3 regions of the Streptomyces sp. NPDC054786 genome follow, and region 1 is predicted to be linked to each of the others. Evidence: riboswitches for the same ligand, from Rfam matches in the RefSeq annotation. Region 1 holds a riboswitch; each other region holds the start of a gene.
The links. Region 1 has a riboswitch for cobalamin ahead of ACWGI6_RS06990 (HoxN/HupN/NixA family nickel/cobalt transporter). Riboswitches for the same ligand answer to the same signal wherever they lie in the genome.

Region 1 (10,188 bases):
CGATCTGCATGGAGCTGCTGCTCGAACTGGGCTCCTGACCCTCCGGCCCCTCGGCGCACCACACGAACAAAGGCGTGACACCGCAATGCGCACCACACCACAACCCCCGCCCTGGCTGGTCCACGACGGCGTGCTGACCGGTCTGAAGATCCTCGATCTGTCCCGCATCCTGTCCGGGCCGTTCTGCAGCATGGTGCTGGCCGACCTGGGCGCTGACGTGATCAAGGTCGAGGACACCGCCTCCGGCGATGACACCCGCGCCTGGGGTCCCCCCTTCCAGGGCGAGGACGCGGCGTACTTCCACAGCGTCAACCGCAACAAGCGCGGCATCGCGGTCGACCTCAAGGACCCGGACTGTCTGCGTCTGATACAGGACCTGGCCGCCTCCGCCGATGTGATCGTGGAGAACTTCCGGCCCGGCACCGCTGCCCGCCTCGGCCTGGGCTATCAGGACGTCCGCGACCGTAATCCCGGTGTGGTGTACGCCTCGATCAGCGGTTACGGGCAGACCGGGCCGTACCGGAGCGAGCCGGGGTACGACGCGATAGCGCAAGCGGTCAGCGGCGTCATGAGCGTGACCGGAGAGCCCGCAGGTCCACCCGTGCGGTTCGGGGTGTCCCCGGCCGATCTCGCCGCCGGAATGTGGGCCGCCATCGGCGTCCTTGCCGCGCTGCGCAACCGCGAGCACACCGGCTGCGGCGAGTGGGTCGATGTCTCGCTGCTGGACGGCCAGGTGGCCTGGCTGAGCTATGTCGCCGGTGGGTACTTCGCCTCCGGCGACGTCCCGCAGCGCTATGGCTCGGCCCACCCGACGATCGTGCCCTACCAGGCGTTCCCCACCGCCGACGGTCACCTCATGGTCGCGGCCGGGAACGACGGCCTGTGGCGTCGCTTCGCCACCGCGATCGGACTCGCGGAGCTGGCCGACGATCCACGGTTCGCCACCAACCCCGACCGGGTCCGTCATCGCGGGGAACTGCTCCCGCTCATCGAACGCGCGCTGCGGGCACGCGACGCGCAGGAATGGGCCGTGCTCCTCACCGAGGCGGAAGTACCGGTCGGCCCGATCAACACCGTCGACCAGGCCCTGCGGCATCCCCAGGTCATCGCGCGCGGCATGGTCGCCGAACTCGAACACGCCGACGCCGGCACCCTGCGCACCCTCGCCTCTCCCGTCAAGCTGTCCGGCAACCCGGCGACCGTACGCACCCCGCCGCCCCGGCACGGGGAGCACACCGCGCAGATCCTGGCCGCCCTCGGCGTCGGCCCGCGGCAGTTGGCCGTTCTCCGCGCGCGAAAGGCCGCGAAGTGACCCCCGTGCCCGCACGCGAACCCACCATCGGGACGTCCCGGTCCGGCGCGGTCGCCGAGATCCGTATCGGTGACGGCAGCCGGCGCAACGCCCTTCCCGGCCGGGCCTGGGCGCAGTTGGCCCGCCAGGTCAGGGAGCTCGGGGCGGGCCGGTCGCTGCGGGTGCTGGTGATCCGCGGGCATGGCGACACGTTCTGCGCCGGTTCGAACATGACCGACTGGGTGGATGCGGACGACGGATACGTCGAGGAGTCCTTCGCCCAGATAGAAGCGGCGTTCACCACGATCGAGGACTGTCCCGTTCCGGTGATCGCCGAGATCCGCGGTGTCGCCGCCGGTGCGGGATGCCAACTCGCCCTCGCCTGCGATCTGCGGCTCATGGCGGACAGCGCACGGATCGGGATGCCGATCGCCCGGCTCGGCATCCTCGCCAGCCCTGCGTTCGCCGCCCGCATGGTCGCGCTGGCCGGGCCCGCCGCGACGCGGGAGTTGCTCTACACCGGCCGACTGGTCGACGCCCGCACCGCGGTGGCCCTCGGGCTCGCGGACGACGGCGTGCCCGCGGACCAACTCGCCGCCCGCACCCGTGACCTCGCCGCCCGGATCGCCGAGCAGCCACCCGCGGCGATCCGGGCCGCCAAGCAGGCGGTGACCGCCGCGCTGGCACCACAGCGGAAGGCCGCCGCCGTCAATCCGCGGCCTGCGGTGGCGCGGTCCGACTTCGACCGGGCGATCGGCGCGTTCCTCGGGCGATCGGACGCCGCACCGGTCCCGCCCGCCGCCTCCTGACCGCTGCCGGTCCGGGCGTCGGTCCGTGTGCCGGGACCTGTTGTCCGCCGTGGGGGTGCTGTGTATCGTCGGGACGGTGACTTGAAGTTTCAAGTAGTTCTTCCGGCGGTGCCTCGCGGGCCGTCCCCGACATGCGAAAGAGCACTCTCATGACGTCCCCCCTCAGCACTCTCGAGTCCTCCCGCATCGGCGCCTCGACGCGCCCCGCCCCCTCCTCGCACGGCTACGACACGGGGCTGCTCCTGCTGCGGATCGCGCTCGGGCTGACCATGGCGGCCCACGGTGCCCAGAAGCTGTTCGGCTGGTTCGGCGGTCCGGGGCTGGACGGGACCGGGCAGTTCTTCACGATGAGTGGCTATCCGTCGGGCAGGACGATGGCCGTCGTCGCCGGTCTGAGCGAGACGCTCGGCGGGCTCGGGCTGGTGGTCGGGCTGCTCACGCCGCTCGCCGGTGCGGCGGTCGTCGGCACGATGATCAATGCCCTTGCCGTGAAGTGGGGCGGCGGCTTCTTCGCGCCCAAGGGCGTCGAGTACGAGCTGCTGCTGACCGCGGGTGCCGCGGCCCTGGCGCTGACCGGGCCCGGCCGCTACGCCATCGACCGTCTCCTGCCGGGCCTGCGCGCACACCGGCCGGTCCACGGGGTGGCCGCGCTGGTGCTGAGTGTGGTGCTGGCGGGCGCGGTTCTGCTGGTCCGGAAGTGACCCGGAAGTGAGCCGCTCCCCGCACTTCGGGCACCCGGGCCGAAAACGGCCGGATCCAGGCCGGCGGAATCCGGGCAGCGTCGGGGCGGGCGGGGTAGATCAGGAGTGGGGGAGGGCACGGCCCCGGCGGTGTCGTGGCAGGAGATCGGAGAGCAGGCTGCATGTCCGTACGACGTCTGAACCACGCGGTGCTCTACGTCCGTGATGTGGCGCGGTCGGTCGCCTTCTACACCGAGGCCCTCGGGCTCGCGGTGGGGATCGAGGTTCCGGGAAGGGCCGCGTTCCTCAGCGCTCCCGGCTCACTCAATGATCATGATCTGGCGCTGTTCGCGGTGGGGCCGGATGCGCCGGGGCCCGAGGCCGGGCGGGTCGGGCTCTACCACCTGGCCTGGGAAATCGGCACGCTCGGTGAGCTGGTCGCGGCCCATGCGCAGCTCGTCGAGCGGGGCGCGCTGGTGGGGTCGAGTGATCACCTCGTCGCCAAGTCGCTGTACGCCAAGGACCCGGACGGCAATGAGTTCGAGGTGATGTGGCGGGTCCCGCGGGAGGACTGGCCGGGTTCGGACCAGCCGGAGCGGCTGCTGCCACTCGATCTGGCGGCGGCGCTGGAGCGCTGGGGGCCGGATCTGGTGACGGGTTCGGCGGCCGGTTCGGCCACATGAAAGGGCGGCTGTGGCCCGGCGCCGATACGGGCGCCGGGGGCGTACGGGGCGGGTGCGGCTGACGCGCCTCAGGAGCCCGGCGCGGCCTGCTCCGCCGCCCCCGCCCGCTGCGCCGACGTCGTTCGCTCCGCCCGCTCCGCCCAGCGCTTTTCGACGCCGGCCAGTCGCCAGTACGCCAGCGCCGCGGCCCACACCACCACGAACAGGCCGACGATGAGGAAGCCCGCGTTGCCGAGGTCGAGGCCGGAAATCCAGCCGGTCAGCGGGTCGTTGAGGGCGAGCTTCTCGTGCAGCACGGTCACCAGCTCGATCGTGCCGATGAAGAAGGCGACGGCGATCGACAGGCCGGTGATGGTGAGGTTGTAGTAGACCTTGCGCACCGGGTTGGAGAACGCCCACTGGTAGGCGAAGTTCATGAAGGTGCCGTCGAGGGTGTCGAACAGGCTCATCCCGGCGGCGAAGAGCAGCGGCAGGCACAGCACGGCGTACCAGGGCAGGCCGGCCGCGGCGCCGCTGCCGGCCATCACCATCAGGGTCACTTCGGTCGCGGTGTCGAAGCCGAGCCCGAAGACGAAGCCGAGCGGGAACATCTGGCCGGGGCGGGAGATCGAGCGGGTGAACCGTCCCAGGAAGCGGTTCATGAAGCCGCGTGCATCGAGGCGCTGCTCCAGCTCGGCCTCGTCGTAGTGGCCGTTGCGCATACCGCGGAAGACCCGCCAGATCCCCGCCAGCGCGATCAGGTTGAGGGCGGCGATGAGGTAGAGAAAGGTCCCCGAGATCGTGGTGCCGACCGTGCCCAGGATCTGGTGCGTACGGGACTCGTCGTTGAGCAGGGTGCCCGCGAGCTGGGCGCCGCCCGCCACCAGGGCCGCCATCGCGACGACCACGCTGGAGTGGCCGAGGGCGAACCAGAAGCCGACCGAGACGGGCCGCTTGCCGTCGGCCATCAGCTTGCGGGTGGTGTTGTCGATCGCGGCGATGTGGTCGGCGTCGAAGGCGTGCCGCATACCGAGGGTGTACGCGGTGATACCGAGCCCCACCCCGAAGACCTGGCTGCCCACCGCGTAGTGATGGGGCACCACGAGGAGGAAGAGCACGCCGAAGGCGATGAGGTGCAGACCGGCTATGACGGCCATCAGGCCCGCGGTGCGGACGGTGTCCTGCCGGCGCCAGCGGAAGGCGGCGGAGGCAGGGGTGGGACGGGTATCGGTGGACAGGACCATCCGGCGGTTACGCTCCAGCACCTCGTGGATCAGTTCGTGAGATGCCGTGGCCGGTCTCCTGGCTTACGGGTGCGCGCGCCCGCCCCCGCCTTCCCGGCCGCGGCCAGTGGCGCCGCAGGCGCGCCGTGCGCCTGCGGAAGGGGCGGAAACTCCCCGATCACAGTGGCGAGGGCCGCTCCGGTCTGGGACCACAAGGTCCGTCACCGGCTTCCCGAACACCACGGCCCGGTCACTCTAACTGCCACCAGGGAGGGGTGAGGTGCACGGGGCTTGCCCGTGGCCCGGGAGGGAGTACTCGCCGGACGCGGCCGGCCGTTCCACGGGGCGGTCGTTGCCACCTCGGCCGCCCTCGGAGCCGGTGGTCCCAGGGGCCGTGGTCCGCGGTGGGTCAGTGGTCCAGGGATGAGAGGAAGGTGTGGAGTTCGCGGTCGAAGAGCGCGGTGTTCTCCAGATTGACCATATGGGCCGCCCCCGGTATCCGGACTCTTCGGGCGCCGGGAACGGTCAGCGCTATCGCATGGGCATTGGCGGAGATGTCACTGCTGTCGAGGTCGCCGTCGAACACGACCGTCGGCACCCGGATCTCGGCCAGGCGGTCCGCGGCGCCGACCTCAAGGGGCATACCGGCACCCACGCCCTCGGCATGCACCTCCACATTGGCCTCGGCCGAGGCGCGCATCCGCTCGCGGAATCCCGGGTGCACCGCGGACGGTTCGCGATGCGGTCCGTCCACCCACATCCGCAGGAAGTGCTCGACATACCGTTCCGCGCCGTCCGGTGTGCCGATCGCCGCCACCTGCGCCTTGATGTGCTCCAGGAGGAAGGGGTCGGTGAAGGCGCGGCCACTGATGCCGGGGGAGGCCAGCGCGAGGGCCGTCACCCGCTCCGGGCGGGCTATGGCGGTGTCGAGTGCGACCCGCGCACCATGGGAGAGGCCGACGAGGACGGCGCCGGGGACATCGAGCGCGTCGAGCAGGGCACACAGGTCGTCGTGGTTGGCGTAGTCCCCGGCCACGGTGGAGGACAGGCCGTGGCCGCGGAAGTCGTAACGGATCGCGCGCAGGCCGGAGTTCACCAGCCAGGCGAACTGCTCGTCCCACATGTGCTGGTCGAGCATGCCGCCGTGGAGCAGCACCACCGCGGGGCCCGAGCCGGCCGTCTCGTAGAACAGCTCACCGTCGTCGATCGGCACGAGCCCGTTGTCGATCTCGGACCAGGCGGTGATTCGTCGGGTCATCTTGCGGGCCGTCCTTTGTGTGCCGGATGCGATGAACTGGGCGTGATGCCATTGTCGTCGCTATTGCCGCCGCTGCCGTAACTGCCGTGACTGCCGCTTTCCTCCGGTGTCATGTGTGAGCCGTTCGCCAGGTGGCGGAACTCCTCGCCGAGCCGGTCCAGTACACGCAGCGCGGTACGGACGTCCTCGGCGGACAGGTCGGCCAGCCGCTGCCTGAGCTCCGCCGCCTCGCACTCCTGGACGCCGCGTATCGCTTCCGTGCCTTCGGCGGTGAGCCGGATCAGGGACGAGCGGCGGTGTGCGGGATTCGGGGCGGTCGCGACCAGGCCCAGCTCCACGGCGTGGTTCACCCAGCGCTGCACCGGCTGCCGGTCGAGCCCCATCCCGCGCGCCAACTGCGGGACGGTGCGCGGGCCTTCGGTGCGCAGCGCGTCCAGCAGTGCGTGTTCGCCGGCGGTCATGCCGGTGCCCGCCAGCTCGCGCTCTACCGCGCGGACGACCGTGCGATGCAGCGGCCACAGGCGTCGGATGACGCCGTACAGCAGGTCGTCGGTGGTCGTCGGTTCGCCGTCACCGGCGACTTCGGTCTCTCCGGCACACCCCTCAATGACACTCATGATGTCATGATGACATCGGTGATGTCGTTTGGGAAGAGCGCTGCCGCGGAAAGGAGTTGAGGAGGCGGCCGGCGCGACGGGGCTCGTGCGGCCGGTGGAGTGGGACGAGAAAGGTGGACGGCGGATGAAGGTCGGTCTGTTGCGTGCGGTCGGGGCGGCCACGGCCGTGTACGGGGTGGCGGTGGCGGCGCTGCCCGATCTGCTGGCGCGGCCCTCGGGACTGGTGGACGGCGAAGGGCGGACCGCGCCGGCGACCCGGACCGCACTGCGTCCGCTGGCCTGGCGGGATGCGGTGAGCGGACTGGCGATGACGCTGGCGCCGGAAGGCCCGGCGCTGCGTGCCGCCGCGTATGTGCGGATTGCGGCGGACTTAGGGGACGCCGTGCTGCTCGGTGCGACGCTGCCGGGCCGCGACCGGAGGCTGAAGGCGGTGGCGGTGTCCGTCGGGTGGGGCGCGCTGTCGGTGGCCGGACTGTTCGCCGGCCGGCGCGGGCGGGGGAGCGGGGTTATGCGCTCGGTGGAGGCGGGGCCTCTTCGGGTGCGAAGCTGATGACGAGGTCGGCGCGGTCACGAGTGGCCGCCACGACACGGGCGTTGGCCTCGTCCGAGGTGTGCACGAACCGCTCGGCGTCGGCGCGCGGACGCCCGAACCGCTCATGCCGGTCGACCAGCCGGCGGATCCGTTCCGGGGTGTCCAGCTCCACGTACCAGACCTCGTCGAGCAGCGCCCGGACCCGCGACCACGGGGCGGAGTCGAGGAGGAGGTAGTTGCCCTCGGTGACGATGAGGGGAATGTGGGGCGCCACGGCGATGCTGCCGGCCACCGGCTCCTCGATCCGGCGGTCGAAGGCCGGGGCGTAGACGGCGGTATCCGGCTCCGGGGAGCGCAGACGCGCCAGCAGTGCCGCGTATCCGGCCGGGTCGAAGGTGTCCGGCGCGCCCTTGCGGTCCGTACGGCCCAGACGGTGCAACTCCGCCTCGGCGAGATGGAAGCCGTCCATCGGGACGAGCGCCGCCTGTCCGGCCAGCTCCGCCACGAGGTGGGCGGCGAGGGTGGACTTGCCGGCTCCGGGCGGGCCGGTGATGCCGAGCAGCCGCCGTCGGCCGGGTGCCGCGGAGGCGGCGAGCCGACGGGCGCGGGAGAGGAGATGCCGGGGATCCATGGTGCGTCCATCGTGCCTGACGGGCGGGGCGCCTGCGGGATGCCCGCGGTCGGCGGCCGGGTACGGGGGCGCAGGAGGCGGGCCGGGGCGGGGCGGGCCGGTCGGCTCGGCCGTGGTGCCGGTGGCACGGCCCCGAGGTACGGCCCCGAGGGCCACGGCGCCTGGGGGCCGGTCGGTGCGGAGCGGCGGGAAGGTCCTAGCGGGGGCCGGACGTGCCCCGGTCCGCGGTGCCCAGGCGCCACAGGGAGGTGACCTCGGCCGCGCGGGCCACGTGGAGCGGGTCGGAGGTGTCGCGGGCACGTGGGTGGCGCGGGGTGATGTCGAGTCGGCCCAGGATCGTGAGGCCCGCCTTGGCGAAGGCGTCGAGAAGCTCGGCATGCGCGCGCAGGCCGAGGTGTTCCGCCAGGTCGGAGAGGATCAGCCAGCCCTCGCCGTTCGGCGTGAGATGGTCCGCGAGGCCGCTCAGGAAGCCGTACAGCATCCGGTTGCCCGGGTCATAGACCGCGTACTCCACGGGCGAGGTCGGCTTTGCGGGCACCCACGGCGGGTTGCAGACGATCAGTGGCGCGCGGCCGGCCGGGAACAGATCGGCCTCGATCACTTCCACCTGTCCGGCGACGCCCAGTCGTTCGGTGTTCTCACGGGCACAGGCCAGCGCGCGCGGGTCCTGGTCGGTGGCCACGACCCTGCGGACGCCGCGCCGGGCGAGCACCGAGGCCAGTACGCCGGTGCCGGTGCCGATGTCGAACGCCAGGTCCTCGTCCGGCAGCGGAGCCTCGGCCACCAGGTCGACGTACTCGCCGCGGGCCGGGGAGAAGACGCCGTAGTGCGGATGGATGCGGTCGCCGCCGAGCGCCGGGATCTCGACGCCCTTCTTGCGCCATTCGTTGGCGCCGATGAGCGCGAGGAGTTCGCGCAGCGAGACGAGCGAGGCGGTCGGGCCGGAACCCTCGGCGCCTGCGGCTTCCCCGTCGGCCGGCCGGCCGGGGCCGTACGCCCGGCTGCAGGCCTCACGGACATCGGGGGCGCGGTGCAGCGGGACGGCCAGGGTCGCATCGAGCGGGACCAGCAGCATGCCCAGGATGCGGGCCCGGTGATTCTGCGCGGCGCGGTGCACATGGAACGCCTGGGTGACATCGGCGGGCGGTGCCTTGCGGGGGCGGCGGTCGATGCGGCGGGCCAGCGCCGTCAGCAGCTGGCGGGCGTTGTGGAAGTCGCCGCGCCACAGCAGCGCGGTGCCCTCGCAGGCGAATTTGTAGGCGTCGTCGGCCTTCGTCCGGTCGTCCGCGATGACGATGCGGCGCGGTGGCGGGGCACCGTTCTCGGAGTGCCAACGGGCGGAACGGGGCTCGTCGGCCTCGGTCCATTCGACGACCGGCGGTTGGTTCACCGAAATGTGCCTCGCGTGTGTGGTTCGGGCCCGTCCCATGGGCGCCGCTGTGGTGCGGCGCCGGGGGAGCGGCGATGCGCTCGCAGGAGACGGTGGGCGGGGTGTTGACGCTCGACTTTACTCCGTATTGGGACGCACCCGGTCCCGGCCGTCGGCAGCGCGGGGCCGAAGCCGCGGGGCGGAGCCGGGGTCAGGCGATGCCGAACGCCGCGGGGTGGCGCACCGTGCCGCGCGGGGGCCGGGAGCCGTCCAGGGACAGTGCCATGAAGGCCTTGTCCGGCCAGGGCTGTGGCGGGAGGATGCCGAACCGGGTGGCGGCCGGTGCGAATCCGAAGCGTGGGTAGTACGGCGGATGGCCGAGCACGATCGCGGTCCGCTCGCCGGCTTCCCGCGCCGCCTCCAGGAGCGCCCTGATGACCGCGCCGCCCGCACCGCACTTCTGATACCCGGCAGCACCGCGCACGGGGCGAGCGCCACGGCGGGGGCGCCGCCGACATGACAGCGCGTCAGCAGCGCATGGGTCCCCCTCATGCGCTTCATCGTCGCACCGGGGGCTGACAACCGGGGGCTGACAACCGGCCAAGGTTTTTCCGCTCCCGCCGGAGGGCGGGTCAGCGGGCTTTCGTCCCCGCCGTCAGTGCGCGGTCCGGCCGTCCGGGCGGCGCATCAGGAAGGCGGCGGCCGATCCGGCGGCGAAGAGGGCGATCACGGAGAGCGCGGTACCCACCCACGACGTGCCGAGCCAGTGCCCGCCGAAGTAGCCGAGGCTGACGCTGTAGGTGGCCCAGGCGAGACCGGCCAGCGCGGACCAGGGGAGGAACTCGCGGACCGTACGGTGCGCGACGCCGGCGCCCAGGCTGACCACGGAGCGTCCGGCGGGCGCGAAACGGGCCAGGACGACGATGCCGCCGCCGCCCCGCTTGAGCGCCGCGCCCAGTCGCTTCTGTGCCGCCGTCAGACGGCGGGAGCGGCCGATGGCGCGGTCGAAGCGGTCGCCGCCGCGCCAGGCGAGCCGGTAGGCGACCATGTCGCCGAGCACCGAGGCGGTGGCCGCGCACAGCATCAGGGAGAGCATCTCGGCCAGGTGGGCACCGG
Region 2 (10,188 bases), on a different contig from region 1:
GCCGGAGCTTCCCGAGGATCTGGCGCCCTTCGAGGTCGACCGCGGTGGTGTCGCCTGGCCCGAGCCGGTCGTAGGGGACGCCGCTGGGGGTGACCAGGACCAGGTCCCTGATACGGCGTGAGACATTGCCCGAGGTGCCGACGACCAGTCCCTCGGCCACGGTCCTGCGGGCGGTGGCGACCAGTTCGCCCCAGGCTTCGGCGAGGCGGTCGGCGTGGTCCTTCATGGGTCCTCCGGCGCGGTGCGGCGAAATGCGGATGCGGTGCGCGACACCGTACGAGCAGGCCGGGGCACAGTACGCCGGGGGCCCGTACGGACGATATCCGCCATATAGGGATATTTGCGCCACTGCTGAGAATTGGCCGGGGGTGGGCCTTCGCGCGTTGCTCCTCCGTTAACGTCGTCGAGGAGTTGCCGCGCCGGCAAAACCGCCGGAACGACTCGCCGCGCAGCTCATCAAGTTCGCCAACAGGTGAGGCGGAAGTGACGCCGGAGACACCTCCGCGTGAACAGTGCGGGGGTGTCACCACCGCGCCCGTCCCAGTTCACTTTCCGTTCACCCACTCTCCGTACGGTCCCAGCGACACTGACCTTCGAACTGATTGCCTGGGTGAATGGAACACATCACGCTTCTCATCGGGATCGTGATCGTCACGGCCTTGGTGTTCGACTTTACGAACGGCTTCCACGACACGGCCAATGCAATGGCCACCACCATCTCCACCGGGGCATTGCGACCCAAGACCGCGGTGGCGATGTCGGCAGGGCTCAACCTCGTCGGTGCGTTTCTCTCCGTGGAGGTGGCCAAGACCATCTCGGGCGGAATCATCGACGAGAGCGCCGGCATCAGACCTGAAGTGATCTTCGCCGGCCTGGTCGGCGCAATCGTCTGGAACCTGCTGACCTGGCTCGCGGGGCTCCCCTCCAGCTCCTCCCACGCTCTGTTCGGCGGTCTGATCGGCGCGACCCTGGTGTCCGTCGGCACCAACGGGGTGCACGGCGACGCCGTCGTGATGAAGGTTCTGATCCCGGCGGTGGCCGCCCCGATCGTCGCGGGCCTGGCCGCGATGGCGGCGACCCGGCTCACCTACCGGCTGACCCGCAACCGCGACGAGGCGGACACCGCCAAGGGCTACCGCGCGGGCCAGATCGCCTCCGCCGCCCTGGTCTCCCTCGCCCATGGCACCAATGACGCCCAGAAGACGATGGGTGTGATCACGCTCGCGCTGATCACCGGCGGAGTGGTCGCCCCGCACGCCGACCCGCCGCTGTGGGTCATCGCCTCGGCCGGTCTCGCCATTGCGCTCGGTACGTACCTGGGCGGCTGGCGGATCATCCGCACGATGGGCAAGGGCATCACCGACATCCAGCCGCCGCAGGGCTTCGCCGCCCAGACCGGCGCCGCGGCCACCATCCTGGCCTCCTCCCACCTGGGCTTCGCGCTCTCCACCACCCAGGTCTGCTCCGGCTCCGTGATGGGCTCGGGCCTGGGCCGCAAGGGCGGCGTGGTGCGCTGGTCCACGGCCGGCCGGATGGTCCTCGCCTGGGGCCTGACGCTGCCGGCCGCGGGTCTGGTCGCGGCGGGCGCCGCGTTCCTCGCCGGTCAGGGCAGCTGGGGCGTGACGGCGGTGGCCGTCCTCGCGCTGGGCATCTGCGGCGCGATCTGGGCCGCCTCCCGGCGCAAGCCGATCGACCACACCAATGTCAACGAAGGCTCGGCCGCGGAGCCGGTGGGCGTGGTGACCGCCGCGCTGCGCACCGTCTCCCCTCCCCCGGCAGGCCAGCCGGCGCCGGTGGCCGACATCCCGGAAGCCACCGACGCCCCGGAAACCGCCGAGGTCCCGGAAACCGCCGAGGTGCCGGTCCCGGCATCCGGCACCGACACCACCACACCCACCACCCCCGCCCGGCGCACCAAGGCCACGACGGTCTCCCGCTAGCTGTCATCACCTAAGGATCACCATGAGCATCGATTGGGCAGCTCTCGGCCAGGTCTTCGGCGTCACCCTCGCGGTGACGGTCGGGATCGTGGGCCTGTTCACCGTCGGCATCGTCGGTACGGCCCGCAAGCCGCAGCCGGAAGGCGGGGCAGTCGCGGTCGCCGTACCGGGTACCGGTGCGCGGGCCGGCGCGGTGACCGCCTTCGCCCTGTGCGCGGCGGCGGTGGCCTATGGCATCTATCTGATCGTCGCCGCCTGACCCCACCGGGGACGGCAGCGGCAACGGGCAGGACGAGGGGCCCCGCGGACCACGGCATCAGCCGTCGTCCGCCGGGCCCCTCGTCGGTGAGACGCCCCGCCCGCCGAGCGCGTCATCGGCCTCCCGGGCCAGCCGGTCGGCGATGGCCGTGCCGCCGCGGCCGTTGAGGAAGGCGGACACCCCGAGCTGTACGACCTTGCTGAAGGTCTGGTAGTGGGCGCTGCGCGGGCGCGGTTCGGCCGCCAGCAGCGCCTCGTGCAGGGTGCGGGTGTCGGGCCGCGGCTCCGGCTGCCCCGCGGCGCCGTGCTCACCGCGCTCCGCGTCGGCGGGCGGCAGCGGGCAGCGCGGCGCCTCGGCCGTCTCCCGGTACGCCGAGTCGCGGGTCGCCGCGAACCCCCGCTCCAGCAGACAGCGTTCACTGCCCGGGCCGGTCAGCGCCTCGATCAGGGACCGGGCCCCGGCCGGGCGCTTGCTGCCGGCCGAGATCGCGAGGTTCTGCCCGCCCAGTACGGACATCCGTTTGCCGTCGCTGCGGCGGGCCGGCAGCTGGGTGACGTCGAACTGCTCGCCGGGCGTGAGCTTCTCGGCGACCGAGGCGTACTCGACCGGCCAGTTGCGCATGAACAGGGCGCGGCCGTCGGCGAACCAGCGGCGGCTCTCCGTCTCGTCCATCGTGGTGGCCTCGTGCGGCATGATCGAGTCGAGCCGGCTCTTGAGGTCGGTGACGCCCTGCTGGAGCGCACCGATCTGCTCGCCCTTGGTGAAGCTGGTGGCGTCGGGGTCGCCGCCGTTGGCCCAGGCCGACTCCAGGGTGTTGACCGTCAGCCCTTCGTAGGGCCGCAGCTGGGCGACCATGCCGTACATCGTCGGCGGCTTCGTCCGGTGGCTCCCGGTGCCCTCGGCGGCCTTGCGGTTGTAGGCGCTCGCCACCTCCTGCGCCGTCTTCTTCAACTCGTCCCAGTCGGACGGGACGGCATGGTGGTACTCCTTGAGGAGATCCTTGCGGTAATAGAGCAGCCCGGCATCGGTGTTGAAGGGCACCCCCCACACCTTGCCGTCGTACTCCACCGTCTTGGCCACGCTGTCGAGGAAGTCGCCGTCCAGACGGGTGGCCCAGGGACGGATCACGCCCGCCTCGGCGAACTCCGCGGTCCAGGCGACATCGAGGTTGAGCACGTCATAGCCGCCGTTGCCGGACTGGCCCGCCGCCAGCAGCTGGCTGCGCTGGCCGTCGGCGGTGTCCGGGAGTCTGACGATCCGGACCGTGCGGCCGTGCTCCTTCTCCCAGGCGTGGATCAGATCCTGGCGGATGCCGGAGCTGCTGAGGTCGCTGCCGGTGGCAAGGACGATCGCGCCCCGCTCCGGGAGGGTCTGCTCCTGCGGCGTACAGCTGCCCACCGCCGGCAGCAGGGCCAGACAGACCAGCGCGGCGGCCGCCCTGGGGCGCGGGGCGGTCATCGGTCCCCCTTCGTGGCCGTGCCGATGGAGGCGATCCGCCCGGCCAGCGTGTCGACGGCCTGCGGGCCGCTGGGCACGCACTGGCCCCGGGAGGCGCCGGCCAGTTGCTGGAGGGCGAAGGTGTCACACCCCGATTTGCCCATCACCAGCGCCAGGATGGGCACATGGGGTCCCTCCTTGACCAGTGCGCTCAGGGTGCGTTCCACGCTCGCCGCCCGCCCGGGACCCGCGCCGTCGTCCTGATCGAGGATGAGCACGATGGCCTTGTTGGTGGCCGAGGAGGTCTTCATCTTCCGCACGGCACGGGTCAGTGCCTCCTCCATGGCGGCACCGTGGTCGACCAGTTCGCCGTTCGGGCTGCCCGCGATCCGGCCCAGCGCGGCCTTGCCCGGGGCGGGGTCGGCGCTGCCTAGCGGGACGAGTTCACGTACCGCGGCACGGTCCTGGGGGTGTGCGCGGTCCGGGAAGGTCCACAGGCCGTAGGTATGCCGTGCGCCGGCCAGCTCCATGGCGCGGGCGGCCGCGCTCAGGGCGACCGGGAGCTTGCCGCTCTCGGCCATGGAGGTGGAGGTGTCCATGAGGATCAGCACCTGGCTGGAGCGCTGTGCCTTGTCGTAGCCGTCCAGGACCCGGGACACCTGGTCCGGGGCGGCGGTGAAGGGGACCGTGGAGGCGAGCGGACTGACGTCCGCGTGGCTGTCGAGCAGGGGTGAGTCCCGCCCCGGGCCGCCGTCCGGCACCCCGCGGTAGCCCTGCGCGGTCAGGGTGCGCCCGCCGCCGTCCGGGGCACGCAGCCACTGCGCAAAGCGCGCCACGGCGGCCTGCCGTGGGGTGGCGTCCGTGGCGCCGTGCCAGTCGACGCGGACCAGGGGGTGGTCGAGCGCGGGGACGTTCTCCGGGTAGTAGGCGACGTACCGGTTGCGCAGCGGGAGCGGGGAGTCCAGGGCCGGGCAACTGCCGATGGCGCGGCCGAGGTTGTAGTCGGCGAGGGACTTCTCCGACACCAGGGGCGCGGACTTCGTACGGTCGACGGAGCCGGCGGCGTCCGTGTCGGGGCGCAGCGAGCACAGCAGTTCGGTGCTGCCCGCGTACTGGCTGCCCGGGGCGGAGAGCCGCTCCTCGGCGTGCCGGGCCAGGGTGAGGTCGGGCGCGCCCGGCGCGGCGGTGCCCGAGCCGTCGTGGGCGAGGTAGAGGCCGATGGTGTGCAGCAGACCGGTGCCGGACAGCACGGGGCTCGGCCGCAGGAGTTTGAGGTCGTGGTGGGTGCTGTCGGTTCCGGTGAGCAGCTCCTGCCAGGTGGCGGCGGCCGGTTCGACGTCGTCCAGCCGACGGCGCGCCGGGATGCCGACGACCAGGGGGGTGTAGGCGACCGGGGCGGAGTAGTGCAGGGTCGCCGGGGATCCCGTGGCGGGCATACCGCGGCGGGCCTCGTAGTAGTCGGCGGTGGATTCCGGGATCCAGATGTCGGGCTGTGGTCCGGGCCGGTGGAGTGGGTCGATGCCCTGGTCGCCCGGACGGTCCTTGCCGGTGCCGCGGGCCTCGCCCTGCCAGCGGTCGGCGGCCGCGAAGCCCTGGTCGACCTGGTCCTTGGCGGCGGAGTAGACGGTGATCTGGGCGCGCCGGCAGCCGTCGGGGAGGTCGCCCTCGCCGCTGAGGGGCCGGGTGTTGGCCTCGGACATCTCGTAGTCGAAGGCCGCCTGGCGCAGCGCGGGTTCGGCCTCGGGGGCGGTGAGCAGCCGCAGTTCGAGGGCGGGCGGGCAGGGCGCTTCGCCGTTCGGGAGATTGAGCAGGACGACGCCCGTGGTGGCCGGTACGAAGATGATCGCCAGGATCAGCAGAAATCTGAACCAGTGCCGGAAGTACGACTTCAGCCAGCGGCGTAAGCGGATCCGCAGCGGGGTCGGGGGGCGGGTCTCGGGGGTGGCGAAGGACAGGACGACGTCGTCGACGGTGTTCTGCTTCGCCGAGCGCGGCTCCCAGACGTCGCCCATCGGGGTCAGCTCACCGGCCAGTTGTTCGCGCAGTTCCCGGACGAGGTCTTCGAAGGTGACGAACCGCTTGCCGGGGATGCCCCGTTCCAGGATCTGCACCAGGGCACGGTTGAAGACGCTGCCTCCGGTGGGTTCCTCGCCGCTGAAGATACGGCGGTTGGGCTGCGCGGCCATCAGCAGCGAGGTGGGTTTGCGGCAGGCGTAGAAGGCTTCGCTCGCGTTGCCGGCGTAACAGCACTCCAGGACGACCACGATCCGGTCGGCCCGCGCGTTGTCCACATAGGACAGCACCGTGTCCTGCCAGGAGACGGTCTTGTGGCGCCGTTCCGAGGCGCCGACCATGAGTTGCAGATTGCCGCCGTCGCGGCCCACCCGGCCGTGGCCGGAGAAGTACACCAGCAGCAGGCCGCGCGCCTCCTGGGTGACCGCGTCCAGCGCCTGTTCCACCTCCCAGGGCTCCTGGGGCCGGCAGGTGATGACCTCGCCCTTGGTGAACAGATCGGTGCCGGGGGCGAGCAGGGCCTGCTCCAGTTTCCGGGCGTTGTCCTTCACCGCGGGCAGCGGGCGCAGCGTGCGGTAGTCGTCGACACAGATCAGCAGCGCCCGGTTGACCTTGCCCCGTGCGTCGTATTCGGACATCCGGCTCAGTCCCCTGCGGTGCTGCCGCTCTCGTCCGCCGGGCTGCCGGGATCGGGGCGTTCGGGGGCCACGGCGCCCGGCCCCGCGTCGCCGAGCGCGTGCAGGTCCCCGTCGCCGCCCCCGACCGCGACGGCGGGCCGTTCGCCGGTGTCGCGTTCCTCCCGGCGCCGTCGCAGCCACTCCTGCAGGGCGATGCTGAGACTTTTGGTGACTTCGGCGGCGACGGCGCCGACGATGACCAGGATCAGATCGTCGACACCGAGGGCCATGTCGCGGGGGCCGTCGTCGCTCTCGTCCGCCGGCCGTGGCCGCAGCTCCCAGTCGTGCCGGCGCCGGTCCAGCCACGGCTCGCGCTCCAGCCACGCCTTGAGGTCCTCGATGTCCTGTTCAGGATTGTTCGTGCCCGTGATCCTGATGCGGATCTCGTGGCGGTCAGCGCGCTGCGTCATCCCCCGGCCCCCTTCCGGCGGCCCCATCGCCGCCGTGCACCAGATAGTGACGTGAGATCAGGGGCGCAGGCAACCGTCTGTGACACGACTGCCACGCTGTGGCGTGCACCACAGGGCGTGCCACAGGGCAGCGTCGCAGGTCAAGGGTGAGTTGACGGGCATTCGCGGGGCGTGGTGGACTGCCGGAGCCATTCGGCGACAGATGAGGAAGTCCGGTGAGAATCCGGCGCGGTCCCGCCACTGTCACCGGGGAGCGTTCCTCCAGCGAAGGCCACGGTCCGCCTCGCGTACGTCCGATGACGTACGCAGGGACTGGAAGGCCGGAGGACTCGCCGATCCGGGAGCCAGGAGACTCTTGTCGCCGTCACGTCGAGCCAGGGCGCGGACCCTGAGTGAGGACATACCGCCATGCCCGGCCGCCCTTCGAGATCTCCACTGCCCGCTGCCGCAGGGCCCCTTCGGCACGCCAGGGCGGCGGTCTGATCCGATGCGCGGCGAACACGCGGGATATGCGTGCGGCGCGGCCCTCGGCTTCCTCGGTGACCTGATCGCGGCGGACCCGCGGCGCGGCCATCCGGTGGCCGCCTTCGGCCGGGCCGCGGGCGCCGTCGAGCGCCGACTGTGGCGCGATCACCGCGGATACGGGGCGGCTCACGCCGTGCTGTGTGCGGGCGGTGCCGCCGCCGGTGCCGCGCTGCTGCAGCGCGCGGTACGGGCCGCCGCCCCGGCTCCGCTGCGCGGCGGAGCCCGGATCGCGCTGACCGCGGCGACGGTCTGGGCCGTGCTGGGCGGCACCTCGCTCGGCCGCGAGGCCCGCGCCGTCGGCGGTGCGCTGACGGCGGGCGACCTGGACGTGGCGCGGGAGCGGCTGCCGCATCTGTGCGGGCGCGATCCACAGGCGCTGGACGGGCCCCAGATGGCCCGCGCGGTGGTGGAGTCGGTCGCCGAGAACACCTCGGATGCCGTGGTGGGCGCCCTGGTCTGGGGCGCGCTGGGCGGGGTGCCCGGCCTGGTGGCGTTCCGGGCGGTGAACACCCTGGACGCGATGGTGGGGCACAAGTCGCCGCGCCACCGCCGCTTCGGCTGGGCCTCGGCCCGGCTCGACGACCTCGCCGGCTGGCCCGGCTCCCGGCTGACCGCCGCGCTCACCGTGCTCGCGGGCCCCGACCGGCGCGGTGCGCTGCGGGCCTGGCGGGCGGACGGCGGCGCGCACCCGAGCCCCAACGCGGGCCCCGTGGAGGCCTCGTTCGCGGGCGCGCTGGGTGTCCGGCTGGGCGGCACGCTGGCGTACGGCGGGCGGGTGGAACACCGTCCGGTGCTCAACGACGGGGCGCCGCCGGTCGCGGTGCCCGACATCGACCGGGCCGTGCGGCTCTCGCGCCGGGTGAGCGTGCTGGCGCTGGTGACGACGGTGGCGGCGCGGCCGGCGGCCGGCGCGCTACGGCGGGCCCTGTTGCGCCCCACCCGCCCGGCCGCAGGCGCAGTGACGCGCAGGGCCGCACGTGCGGTGGCGCGTACGGCTCACGACAGCCGGGGTCCCGGCGCATGAGGAGGACCCGGTGAACGGGCGGTTGAAGGCATCCGGTGGAGCCGTCGGCGGTGGCCTGTTGGTGGCCGGTACGACGTCCGACGCCGGCAAGAGCGTGGTGACGGCGGGCATCTGCCGCTGGCTGGCCCGCCAGGGCGTGCGGGTGGCGCCGTTCAAGGCGCAGAACATGTCGCTGAATTCGTTCGTCACGCGCGAGGGCGCTGAGATCGGACGGGCCCAGGCGATGCAGGCCGCCGCGGCGCGGGTGGAGCCGACCGCGCTGATGAACCCCGTACTGCTCAAGCCCGGCAGCGACCGCAGCAGCCAGGTGGTGCTGCTGGGGAAGCCGGTGGGCGAGCTCAGCGCCCGGGGCTACCACGCGGGGCGCCAGGAGCAGTTGCTCGGCACGGTCACCGACTGCCTCCAGGAGCTGCGGCGTACCCACGACGCGGTGATCTGCGAGGGCGCCGGCAGCCCCGCCGAGATCAATCTGCGGCGGACCGACATCGTGAACATGGGCCTTGCGCGGGCCGCCCGGATCCCGGTGGTGGTGGTCGGCGACATCGACCGCGGCGGGGTGTTCGCCTCCTTCTTCGGCACCACCGCGCTGCTGTCCAAGGAGGACCAGGCGCTGGTCGCGGGGTATCTCGTCAACAAGTTCCGGGGCGATGTCACGCTGCTGGAGCCGGGGTTGGAGATGCTGCGCGGTCTCACCGGGCGGCAGACGCTGGGCGTACTGCCCTTCTCGCACGGTCTGGGCATCGACGAGGAGGACGGTCTGCGGGTGTCCCTGCGCGGTGCGGTGCGCGAGAGCGTGGTGGCGCCGCCGCACGGCGCCCAGGTGCTGCGGGTGGCGGTCGCCGCCGTGCCGCTGATGTCGAACTTCACGGACGTGGACGCGCTCGCCGCGGAGCCGGGCGTGGTGGTGCGGTTCGTGGACCGGGCCGAGGAGCTGGCCGATGCGGACCTGGTGGTGCTGCCGGGGACCCGCGGCACGGTCCGGGCGCTGCAGTGGCTGCGCGAGCGCGGGCTGGCGGACGCGGTCGCCCGGCGGGCCGCCGAGGGCCGCCCGGTGCTGGGCATCTGCGGCGGCTTCCAGATGCTGGGCGAGCGCATCGAGGACGACGTCGAGTCGAAGGCGGGCGCGGTCGACGGGCTGGGGCTGCTGCCCGTACGCGTGCGGTTCGCGGCGGAGAAGACCCTGGCGCGGCCGGTCGGCGAGGCGCTGGGCGAGCCGGTGGCGGGCTACGAGATCCACCACGGGGTCGCCGAAGTGACCGGCGGGGACGAGGAGTTCCTGGACGGGTGCCGAACCGGCTCCGTATGGGGCACGCACTGGCACGGCTCGCTGGAGAGCGACGGCTTCCGGCGGGCCTTCCTGCGGCGGGTCGCGGTGGACGCGGGCCGGGCCTTCGTACCGGCCCCCGGCACCAGCTTCGCCACCCTGCGCGAGGAGCAGCTGGACCGGCTGGGCGATCTGATCGAGGAGCACGCGGACACCGGCGCCCTGCTGCGGCTGATCGAGGAGGGCGTACCGGAAGGGCTGCCGTTCGTGCCTCCGGGGGCGCCATGAGGGTACGCAGTGGAGGACCGCGACAGACGCAGAAGATCCGGCCGGCCGACGACGTGGAGGACGACACAGCATGACAACCGCTCACAACACGACCCAGCAGTACCCCTTCACCGCGGTGGTCGGGATGGACGATCTGCGGCTGGCGCTGCTGCTGAACGCGGTGAGCCCCGCAGTGGGCGGTGTGCTGGTCCGCGGGGAGAAGGGCACCGCCAAGAGCACCGCCGTGCGTGCGCTGTCGGCGCTGATGCCGCACGTGGACGTGATCAGCGGCTGCCGCTTCGCCTGTGCCCCGGACGCGCCCGACCCCGGCTGCCCGGACGGGCCGCACGAGGCGGGTGCCGTCGAGGACCG
Region 3 (10,188 bases), on a different contig from region 1:
GTGGCCGGGCGGTGTGAGATGACCGACTGCTGTCGGCGGCGCGGGACGGGCGGTGCCCGGCCTCCCGGCGTACGCCACCCCGCCCTGGATGCGTATGCCCCGGTAGGGCAGGTAACGGTCCACGGCCGGTGCAGGAGTCGGTCCACGGCCGGTCGACCGCCGCCTTCGGGGGCACTCTCGTCGCTCCGGCTCCCGTATCCGGGCCGTTGAGCCCGTAGCGAGCGCCCGATGTCATGGAACCCATGGGTAATGAGCGCCCTCCGAGATGGGCATGGTTGGATGCGAAGGAAGCCCCTTTCAGGGGGTTCAGGGGGTCGGCGAAGGGCAAGGAGCCGCAGGGGGACCAGCAAACCAGGCTGAGCCCGACGGCAATCTGTGGCAGGTTGTCGAGTGGGCCCCTCAGAAGGCCCCGGACGCCGCTCGGGACCCCATCTCAGCGGCATCAAGAGCAACCAGCAGGCGGGAATCGTGAGGATCTTCGGCAAGGTACGGCATCGGCCCTCCGCCTCGTGGCGGCAGGCGACCGACCGCGCTTTCACGCTGATCGGCGACGGCCGTTACGAGGACGCGGGAGCGCTGCTGACCCGCGCCGCGGACATGGAGCCGTGGCTGTCGGAGTCCTGGTTCAACCTCGCGCTGCTGCACAAGTTCCGGCACGACTGGGAGCAGGCCAGGGCCGCCGGTCTGCGCGCCGTGGCGCTGCTGGACCGCGAGAGCGGGGCGCCCGACTGGTGGAACGTCGGCATCGCCGCCACCGCCCTGCAGGACTGGCCGCTGGCCCGCCGGTCCTGGCAGGCCTACGGCCTCAAGGTCCCCAGCGAGGGCTCGCCGTCCGGCGAACCGCTCGGTATGGCCCTGGGCAGCGCCGCCGTCCGCCTCTCCCCCGAGGGCGAGGCCGAGGTGGTCTGGGGCCGCCGGCTGGACCCGGCCCGTATCGAGGTGCTGTCGATCCCGCTGCCGTCCTCCGGGCGGCGCTGGGGCGAGGTGGTGCTGCACGACGGCGTCCCGCACGGCGAGCGGACCATCGCGGCGGGTGCCGACGGTGCGACCCGGGCGTATCCGGTCTTCGACGAGATCGAGCTGTGGGCGCCCTCTCCGGTCCCCACCTGGGTGGTGCTCCTGGAGGCCGCCACGGAGGCCGACCGGGACGCCCTGGAGCGGCTGGCGGCCGATGCGGGCTTCGCCGCCGAGGACTGGTCCTCGTCCGTGCGGCTGCTGTGCCGTACGTGCTCGGAGAGCCGGATGCCCAGCGACGAGGGCGACGGCGAGCATCTGGACCCGCACGACCACAGTGAGCCGGGCCACCCCGGGCCGCTGGGACACCGCACCGCGGGCTCGGGCTCGCTGTGGGTGCCGGAGCGCGAGTGCGGTATCGCGGCGCCGTCCGCCCTGGTGCGCGGCCTGCTGGACGGCTGGGTCGCGGACAGCCCGGACACCCGGGAATGGCGGGATCTTGAAGAGGTCTGCTGAGAGCCCGAGCGGGCCCCCGTAGGCTGTAGGGCGACTACTCAGGGTTTTCAGGAAGGCGTACGGCGGAGATGGCCCAGCAGCCTGTGTTTGATCAAGATGGTGACCAGCGCGTGGACGAAGCATTCAGCGACGACGTCACGGACGCGGAGGAGCGGGAGACCGCGCACCGTGAGCGCGGCACCTCGCGGCCGATCACGGTCGTCGGCAATCCCGTGCTCCACAAGGAGTGCAAGAACGTCACGGAGTTCGACGACCAGCTCGCCCAGCTCATCGACGACATGTTCGCCAGCCAGCGCACCGCCGAGGGCGTGGGCCTGGCCGCGAACCAGATCGGTGTGGATCTGAAGGTCTTCGTCTACGACTGCCTGGACGACCAGGGCGTGCGGCACGTCGGCGCGATCTGCAACCCGGTGCTGGACGAGCTGCCGTCCGAGCGCCGGATCCTGGACGACTCCAACGAGGGCTGTCTGTCCGTGCCCGGCGCCTACGCCTCGCTGGCCCGCCCCGATTACGCCGTGGTCCGCGGCCAGGACGCCAAGGGCGAGCCGATCGCGGTCGAGGGCACCGGCTACTTCGCGCGCTGCCTGCAGCACGAGACCGATCACCTCTACGGCTACCTCTACATCGACCGGCTCGGCAAGCGGGACCGCAAGGACGCGCTGAAGCAGATGGCCGAGCTGGAGCCGCGCTACCCCGTCGTCGCCAACGACTGAGGCGAACGGGCGGGCGCCCGGCCGGCGGCCGGGCGCCTCACTCATGACGCCTGCTGGTAGGCGCGCCAGATCTTCGGCGGGATGTCGGTCCCCAGCTCGGTACTGGACCCGCCGACGCCCTGCATCGGCAGCAGCTCGGGCGCCCCGGGCTTGTTGCGGAACATGGTGACGGCGGTGGTCGGCTCATTTCCCACCGCGGCGCCGGGCGCCCGGTCGGGGCGCACACCGCCCGCGTTGCCCGATCCGGTGCCGGGCACGGAACCGAACTCCGGGCCGAGGGCCGACGGGCTGCCGATGAACCACGCCGACTTCATCCGGTCGCCCGGCTCCGTGCGGCCGGCCGCGACCGGCTGCTGGGGCTTCGCGTCGTCCGGCTGCCCCAGGGTGCGCCAGCCGACTCCCTCCAGGGCGCTGGACACCTGCTGGGCGACCCCGGCGTCGAGGATCTGCACGGGCTCGGGGCGGTGGAAGCCGGATACCTTCTTGCCGTTGTGGGTCACCTCGGACACCGCGTACGGGTCGGTGTGCAGCCCGCCGTTGGCGAAGGTGGTGTAGGCGCTCGCCATCCGTATCGCGCTGGGGGCGGAGGTGCCCAGCGGGAAGGTCTGCTCCAGGCGGGCCATGCTCTCCTTGCGCAGCCCCGCGGCCACCGCGAGATCACGGATCCGCTCCAGCCCGATACGCTGCCCGGCCTGGACGAACGGCGGGCTCTCGGCCTTCATCAGCGCCTCGGACAGATCCTCGAACCCGGTCTTGTGGTCCACCGGCTGTGCCGTGGTGGCCGCGGGCTCGTCGTCCGGCCGCTGGAGTGCGGCCGCCAGCACGAACGGCTTGAAGGCTGAGCCGGCCGGGACCGCCGTGGTGTCCGCGTTGTTGCTGAAGTGCCGGGTGGCGTCCGCGCCGCCGTAGAGCGCGACGATCGCCCCGTCCTTGGGGCGTACGGAGGCCGCGCCGAATTCCACATAGTTGTCGGCCGCGCGCTGCGTCGGATCGATGGTGTCCCGGCGGACGTCCCGCACGGCCTTTTCCAGCCGGTGGGTGCGCTGTTTGTCGAAGGTGGTGTGAATGCGATAGCCGCCGCGTGCCAGATCCTTGTCGGTCAGACCGGTCTCGGCCTTGATGAACTTGTTGGCGACATCGACGAGATAGCCGGTCTGGCCGGCCTGGCTGGTGGGTTTGGACAGTCCCCGGGGCTCGGGGAAGGTGCGGTATTTCGCCCGCTCCTCCTCGCTCATCTTCCCGGTGGCGACCTGCCGGTCGAGTATCCATTTCCACCGTGCCACGGCCCGCGCGTGATTGGCCTCGCTCAGCCCCGGGTCGTACTGTTCCGACCCCTTCAGCAAGGCGGCCAGCACGGCGCCCCGGCTGGGATCGAGGTCCTTGGCGTCAATGCCGTAATACGCATGGGCGGCGGCCTGGATGCCGTACGAACCACGGCCGAACCAGCTGGTGTTGAGATATCCGCGCAGAATCTCCTGCTTGGACTTCTGGTTGCTCACCTTCAGCGAGATGATGAATTCCCTCACCTTGCGGGTGACCGTCTGGTCCTGCGAGAGATAGGTGTTCTTCACATACTGCTGGGTGATGGTGGAGCCGCCCTGGGTCTCCTCGCCGGAGACCATGTTGACCAGGGCGCGGCCGATGCCCTGGAGGGAGACTCCGGCGTCGCTGTAGAAGGTGGCGTTCTCCGCCGCGATCACGGAATTCTCGACGGAGTCGGGAACCTTGTCGAGGGTGACGTTCTGCCGGTTGACGGCGCCCACGCTCACCATCTGGCTGCCGTCCGCCCAGTAATAGACGGTGGCCTCCTGGCCGGCCAGCGCATTCTCGTTCGGCACATCGATCGTCGCGTAGACCGCGGCGAACAGCCCGGCCAGGCCGATGATGCCGAGCGAGAGGGTGCCGAGCCACTGGCGCCATGACGGCAGCCAGCGGCGCGGACCCTCCCGTCCCTGCCGCGGATAGTCGATGAACCGGCGACGCCCCTTCGTGCGCTTCATGCCCAGCTAGATGTGGTGGCTCTGACTCCGGTTGCCGAGGTAACAGAACGCTCACAATGGCAGGTGGGCGGGTCGAAGGGGGGCCGCGGTGGGTTCCTAGAAGTCGTCGTCGAAGGAGACCGAACCCTCGACGGCGACCTGGTAGGCGGACGCCCGGCGCTCGAAGAAGTTGGTCAGCTCCTGGACGTTCTGCAGCTCCATGAAGGAGAACGGGTTCTCCGAGCCGTAGACCGGCGCGAAGCCGAGCCGCTGCAGTCGCTGGTCGGCGACGCACTGGAGGTACTCGCGCATCGAGTCGGTGTTCATGCCCGGCAGGCCGTCACCGCACAGATCGCGGCCGAACTGCAGCTCCGCCTCGACGGCCTCCTTGAGCATCTCGGTGACCTGCTGCTCCAGCTTGTCGTCGAAGAGGTCGGGCTCCTCCTGGCGGACGGTGTCCACCACCGAGAACGCGAACTCCATGTGCATGGACTCGTCGCGGAAGACCCAGTTGGTGCCGGTGGCCAGCCCGTGCAGCAGGCCCCGCGAGCGGAACCAGTACACGTAGGCGAAGGCGCCGTAGAAGAACAGCCCCTCGATGCAGGCGGCGAAGCAGATCAGGTTCAGCAGGAAGCGGCGCCGGTCCGCCCTGGACTCCAGGCGGTCGATGCTCTCGACCGAGTCCATCCACTTGAAGCAGAACTCGGCCTTCTCCCGGATGGACGGGATGTTCTCCACGGCCGCGAAGGCGGCGGCGCGGTCGTCCGGGTTGGGGAGATAGGTGTCCAGCAGCGTCAGATAGAACTGGACGTGCACGGCCTCCTCGAAGAGCTGACGGCTCAAGTACAGCCGCGCCTCGGGGGAGTTGATGTGCTTGTAGAGCGTCAGCACCAGGTTGTTGGAGACGATCGAGTCACCGGTCGCGAAGAACGCGACCAGCCGGCCGATCATGTGCTGCTCGCCCGGCGAGAGCTTGGCGAGGTCGGCGACGTCGGAGTGGAGGTCGACCTCCTCCACGGTCCAGGTGTTCTTGATCGCGTCGCGGTAGCGGTCGTAGAAGTCCGGGTACCGCATCGGGCGCAGCGTCAGCTCGAAGCCCGGGTCCAGGAGGTTCTTGGTGCCGGTGGTGGCGGTGTGCGCGGCCGCGGCGTTGGTCTCGGTGGTCATTACTGGCAGGCCTCGCAGGACTCGGGGTTTTCCAGGGAGCAGGCGACCGCCTCGGGGTCGGTGGCCTGCTGCGGTACGGGGGCGGTGGTGGCGGCGCCGCCGCGCGCGGACTGCGCGATCCGGGTCGCCGGGCGGGAGCGCAGGTAGTACGTCGTCTTGATGCCGCGCTTCCAGGCGTAGGCGTACATCGAGCTGAGCTTGCCGATGGTCGGCGACGCCATGAAGAGGTTCAGCGACTGGCTCTGGTCGAGGTAGGGCGTACGGGCCGCGGCCATGTCGATCAGGGCGCGCTGCGGGATCTCCCAGGCCGTGCGGTACAGCGCACGGATCTCCGCCGGGATCCAGCTGACGTCCTGCACCGAGCCGCTGGCCTCGCGCAGTGCGTCCCGGGTCCGTGCGTCCCACAGCCCCAGCGCCTTGAGCTCCTCGATCAGATAGGCGTTGACCTGGAGGAACTCGCCGGAGAGCGTCTCGCGCTTGAAGAGGTTGGAGACCTGCGGCTCGATGCACTCGTACACGCCCGCGATCGAGGCGATGGTCGCGGTCGGCGCGATCGCCAGCAGCAGGGAGTTGCGCATGCCGGTCACGGCGATACGGGAGCGCAGCGCCGCCCAGCGGTCGGCCCAGCCGGGCTCGGCGTTCGGGTAGTGGTCCGGGTGCAGCACACCACGGGCGGTGCGGGTCGCGGACCACGCCGGGTGCGGGCCGTGCCGCTCGGCGAGGTCGGCGGACGCCTCGTACGCGGCGAGCATGATGCGCTCGGAGATCCGGGTCGACAGCTCCCGCGCCTCCGGCGAGTCGAAGGGCAGCCGCAGCCGGAAGAACACGTCCTGCAGGCCCATCAGGCCCAGACCCACCGGGCGCCAGCGGGAGTTGGAGGTCCCGGCCTGCTCGGTCGGGTAGAAGTTGATGTCCACCACACGGTCGAGGAAGGTGACGGCGGTGCGGACCGTGGCGTCCAGCCGCTCCCAGTCCATCTCACCGTTGGCACCCAGGTGGGCCGCGAGGTTCACCGATCCCAGGTTGCAGACCGCGGTCTCCCCGTCGTTCGTCACCTCCAGGATCTCGGTGCACAGGTTGGAGGAGTGCACGACCTTGCCGGGCTCGGCGGTCTGGTTGGCGGTGCGGTTGGCGGCGTCCTTGAACGTCATCCAGCCGTTGCCGGTCTGCGCCAGGGTGCGCATCATGCGGGAGTACAGCACCCGGGCCGGGATCTGCTTGAGCGCCCGGCCCTCGGCCTCGGCCTTGCGGTAGGCGGCGTCGAACGCGTCGCCCCACAGGTCCACCAGCTCCGGGGCGTCCGAGGGCGAGAACAGCGACCAGTCGGCGTCCGCCTCCACACGGCGCATGAACTCGTCCGGGATCCAGTGGGCGATGTTCAGGTTGTGCGTACGGCGGGCCTCCTCACCGGTGTTGTCGCGCAGCTCCAGGAACTCCTCGATGTCGGCGTGCCAGGTCTCCAGGTAGACACAGGCGGCGCCCTTGCGCCGGCCGCCCTGGTTCACGGCCGCGACCGAGGCGTCCAGGGTGCGCAGGAACGGCACGATGCCGTTGGAGTGCCCGTTGGTGCCGCGGATCAGCGAACCGCGGGCGCGGATGCGGGAGTAGGAGAGGCCGATGCCGCCCGCGTGCTTCGAGAGCCGCGCGACCTGGTGGTAGCGGTCGTAGATCGAGTCCAGCTCGTCCAGCGGCGAGTCCAGCAGATAGCAGGACGACATCTGCGGGTGGCGGGTACCGGAGTTGAAGAGGGTGGGGGAGGAGGGGAGGTAGGACAGCGAGCTGGTGAGGCGGTAGAGCTCGGCGACCTCGTCCAGCGCGCGCTCGCTGTGGTCCTCGGCGAGGCCGCAGGCCACCCGCAGCAGGAAGTGCTGGGGGGTCTCGATGACCTGACGGGTGGTGGGGTGGCGCAGAAGGTAGCGCGAGTGCAGGGTGCGCAGTCCGAAGTAGCCGAACCGGTCATCGGCACCGTCGGCCAGCGCCTTGTCGACCAGCGCGTCCAGACGGGCCGTGTGGGTCCGTACGAGCTCCGCGGTCTCCTCGGCGATCAGGCCCTCGCGGTGGCCGGTTTCGACGGAGGCGGAGAAGGCGACCGCCCCCTGTCCGGCCGCCTCCTCCGCGATGGCAAGGGTGAGCAGGCGCGCGGCGAGCTTGGAGTACTGCGGCTCGTCACCGATCAGACCGGCGGCGGCGTCCGTGGCCAGCGACCGCAGTTCGGCCTCGTCGGAGCCCGCGTGCCGGCCGCGCAGCGCGGCGGCGGCCACCTTGCCGGGGTCGGTCGCGGTCAGGTCCGCGGTCAGCTCGGTCAGGGTGCGCAACAGGGCGACGCCCGGACCGTCCTCGCCCGGTCCGCCGTCGGCGGGACCGGCAGGCGTGGCCACCGCGGGCGGCACGACCTCGGCGTCTGACGCGGGCTCCGTTGACGCGATGGTCACGTGGTGCTCTCCCTCACTCGGCGGGGGCCAGGAGGAGAGGGACGCGACGGGCGCACGCGGGCATGCGGCACCCCGTGAAGGTCAGGGGTGCGCGGGCACACCGCGCGGCGTCCACCGGCCCAACCCTCGGGGCCCGGACGTATCGACGTCCGCACCCATGGCGGTGCGGGCGTACCGTCGGCAGGTCTTCGGACTTCACGGGCGCGTGCCAGGGCCGTTGTCCGGCCGGCCGAGCCCGCTCCAACACCGTTGCGGGACAGTTCCGGATTCCCACCGGATTCCCCTGCGGCGACAGCGAGGTCGAGCATACATGTGGTGGCGCCTCTTCACTTGCACCACCACATCTAGTGTGTCGTGAGTGATCACACAGTGCCTGTCAGTGGCCTCCCCCTGGCCTGCGGCACGCAATTCGTCCCGTCCGGCGGCAGCAGCGGAGGGCTCCATGACCGCGCTCGCCGGCCCGTCACGGGCCGCGCCCCGGGGCAGGAAACGGCTACGGGCCGCCGCGCCCCGGGGGACGTGGCGGCCCGTAGCCGTGTGCGGGCCGGTGGTTCAGTGGCCGGCCGGTGCGCCTGCCGTGGCGGGGGGCAGTTCGGCGGCGACGCCCTCGTCGCCGGCGTCTGCCGCGTAGTCGGCGGGGCTGGTTGCGTCGGTGCCCTCGGGGGCGTTGACGGCCTTGAGGACGATGGTCAGGACGACCGTCACCACGACGTTCAGGACGAAGGCGGTCAGGCCGATGTAGCCGATTTCACCGATGCCCGGGATCTCCTTGCTGGAGCCGCCGAAGTGGGCCTGGGTCGGACTGGCGACGCCATATGCCGCGAGCGTGCCGTAGAGCATGCCGACCGCCCAGCCGCCCAGCAGTGCCCAGCGGTGGAACCAGCGGGTGAACAGGCCGCCGACCAGGGACGGCATCGTCTGCAGGATCCAGATGCCGCCCAGCAGCTGGAAGTTGATCGCGATCGTCTTGTCCATGGTGAGGACGAAGACCAGCGCGCCGACCTTCACCAGCAGCGAGACCAGCTTGGCGACCTTGTGCTCCTGCTCGGGAGTGGCGTCCTGCTTGAGGAAGTCCTTGTAGACGTTGCGGGTGAAGAGGTTGGCCGCGGCGATGGACATGATGGCCGCGGGCACCAGCGCGCCGATGCCGATCGCGGCGAACGCCACGCCGGAGAACCAACTCGGGAACATGTCCTCGAAGAGCTGCGGGATGGCCAGCTGCGGGTTGCCCTGGATGTCCGTGCCGGCCTTGATGGCCATGAAGCCGAGCAGCGCCAGCAGGCCCAGCATGAGGGAGTACAGCGGCAGGATGGTGGTGTTGCGGCGGATCACATTGCGGCTGCGCGAGGACAGCGTCGCGGTGATCGAGTGCGGGTACATGAAGAGCGCCAGCGCCGAGCCGAGCGCCAAGGTCGCATACCCCCATTGGGCGTTGGGGCCGCTGATCAGCTCGCCACGCGGTTTGCCGGCGACCGGGCCGGGCTGGGCGAGCGCCTTGCCGGCCGTGTCGAAGATCGCGTCGAAGCCGCCCAGCTTGATCGGGATGTAGATGATCGCGACGGCGATGACGAGGTAGATCAGCCCGTCCTTGACGAACGCGATCAGCGCCGGTGCCCGCAGACCCGAGGAGTAGGTGTACGCGGCCAGCACGGCGAAGGCGATCAGCAGCGGCAGGTCCTTGACGAACCAGTTGGTGTGCTCGCCGCCGCCGATGCCCATCACGTCCAGGACGGCCTGGATGCCGACCAGTTGGAGCGCGATGTACGGCATCGTGGCGAGGATGCCGGTGAGCGCCACGGCCAGCGACAGGCCCTTGGAGTCGAAGCGGCCGCGCACGAAGTCGGAGGTGGTGACGTAGCCGTGCTTGTGCGAGACCGACCAGAGGCGGGGGAGGAAGGTGAAGATGAGGGGGTACACCAGGATCGTGTACGGCACGGCGAAGAAGCCGGCCGCTCCCGCCGCGTAGATCGCCGCCGGGACGGCCACGAAGGTGTACGCGGTGTAGAGGTCACCGCCCAGCAGGAACCATGTCACCCAGGTGCCGAAGCTGCGGCCGCCCAGCCCCCATTCGTCGAGGCTGGCGGACTGGTCGGCCTTGCGCCAGCGGGCGGCCAGGAACCCCATGACCGTCACGGCGAGGAAGAAGAAGATGAAGACGGCGAGGGCCACGCCGTTGATGCCCTTGGTCGAGGAGGCGGCGAGAGCCTCGGAGGTGCTCGCCGCTGTCGTGGTGAGAGTCACCGGGCCACACCGCCCTTGCGGGCGCGCTGCTCACGCTGCACCAGCTTGTACGCGACCACCGTGAGCACGGTCGAGATCAGCACCCACGTCATCTGGTACCAGTAGAAGAACGGGATCCCGATGAGCTTCGGCTCGATCCTGGCGTACGAGCTCACCCACAGCATCGCCACGAACGGAGCGATCAGG

Region 2: linked by a shared signal. The riboswitch ahead of ACWGI6_RS25895 (cobalamin biosynthesis protein) and the one ahead of ACWGI6_RS06990 (HoxN/HupN/NixA family nickel/cobalt transporter) in region 1 are both predicted to bind cobalamin.
Region 3: linked by a shared signal. The riboswitch ahead of ACWGI6_RS12055 (ribonucleoside-diphosphate reductase subunit alpha) and the one ahead of ACWGI6_RS06990 (HoxN/HupN/NixA family nickel/cobalt transporter) in region 1 are both predicted to bind cobalamin.

What each region holds. Positions count from the first base shown of each region.
Region 1 is NZ_JBSHAW010000006.1:23,650-33,837, reverse strand. Features, by position in the region: gene ACWGI6_RS07015 (M20/M25/M40 family metallo-hydrolase) at 1-38, shown strand, start outside; gene ACWGI6_RS07010 (CaiB/BaiF CoA transferase family protein) at 86-1,312, shown strand; gene ACWGI6_RS07005 (enoyl-CoA hydratase/isomerase family protein) at 1,318-2,100, shown strand; gene ACWGI6_RS07000 (DoxX family protein) at 2,250-2,801, shown strand; gene ACWGI6_RS06995 (VOC family protein) at 2,963-3,463, shown strand; gene ACWGI6_RS06990 (HoxN/HupN/NixA family nickel/cobalt transporter) at 3,532-4,719, opposite strand; cobalamin riboswitch at 4,718-4,924, opposite strand; gene ACWGI6_RS06985 (alpha/beta fold hydrolase) at 5,075-5,923, opposite strand; gene ACWGI6_RS06980 (MarR family winged helix-turn-helix transcriptional regulator) at 5,920-6,540, opposite strand; gene ACWGI6_RS06975 (hypothetical protein) at 6,665-7,090, shown strand; gene ACWGI6_RS06970 (nucleoside/nucleotide kinase family protein) at 7,047-7,703, opposite strand; gene ACWGI6_RS06965 (methyltransferase) at 7,900-9,093, opposite strand; partial or broken gene ACWGI6_RS06960 (GNAT family N-acetyltransferase) at 9,284-9,612, opposite strand; gene ACWGI6_RS06955 (DedA family protein) at 9,728-10,188, opposite strand, start outside.
Region 2 is NZ_JBSHAW010000032.1:63,042-73,229, reverse strand. Features, by position in the region: gene ACWGI6_RS25925 (class II aldolase/adducin family protein) at 1-226, opposite strand, end outside; gene ACWGI6_RS25920 (anion permease) at 615-1,940, shown strand; gene ACWGI6_RS25915 (hypothetical protein) at 1,963-2,199, shown strand; gene ACWGI6_RS25910 (extracellular solute-binding protein) at 2,257-3,657, opposite strand; gene ACWGI6_RS25905 (caspase family protein) at 3,654-6,287, opposite strand; gene ACWGI6_RS25900 (hypothetical protein) at 6,293-6,736, opposite strand; cobalamin riboswitch at 6,941-7,091, shown strand; gene ACWGI6_RS25895 (cobalamin biosynthesis protein) at 7,224-8,285, shown strand; gene ACWGI6_RS25890 (cobyric acid synthase) at 8,296-9,837, shown strand; gene ACWGI6_RS25885 (putative cobaltochelatase) at 9,908-10,188, shown strand, end outside.
Region 3 is NZ_JBSHAW010000011.1:125,924-136,111, forward strand. Features, by position in the region: gene ACWGI6_RS12030 (HD-GYP domain-containing protein) at 1-17, shown strand, start outside; gene ACWGI6_RS12035 (tetratricopeptide repeat protein) at 469-1,470, shown strand; gene def (peptide deformylase) at 1,539-2,183, shown strand; gene ACWGI6_RS12045 (transglycosylase domain-containing protein) at 2,225-4,183, opposite strand; gene ACWGI6_RS12050 (ribonucleotide-diphosphate reductase subunit beta) at 4,280-5,329, opposite strand; gene ACWGI6_RS12055 (ribonucleoside-diphosphate reductase subunit alpha) at 5,329-7,761, opposite strand; cobalamin riboswitch at 7,924-8,075, opposite strand; gene mctP (monocarboxylate uptake permease MctP) at 8,314-9,939, opposite strand; gene ACWGI6_RS12065 (DUF3311 domain-containing protein) at 9,999-10,188, opposite strand, start outside.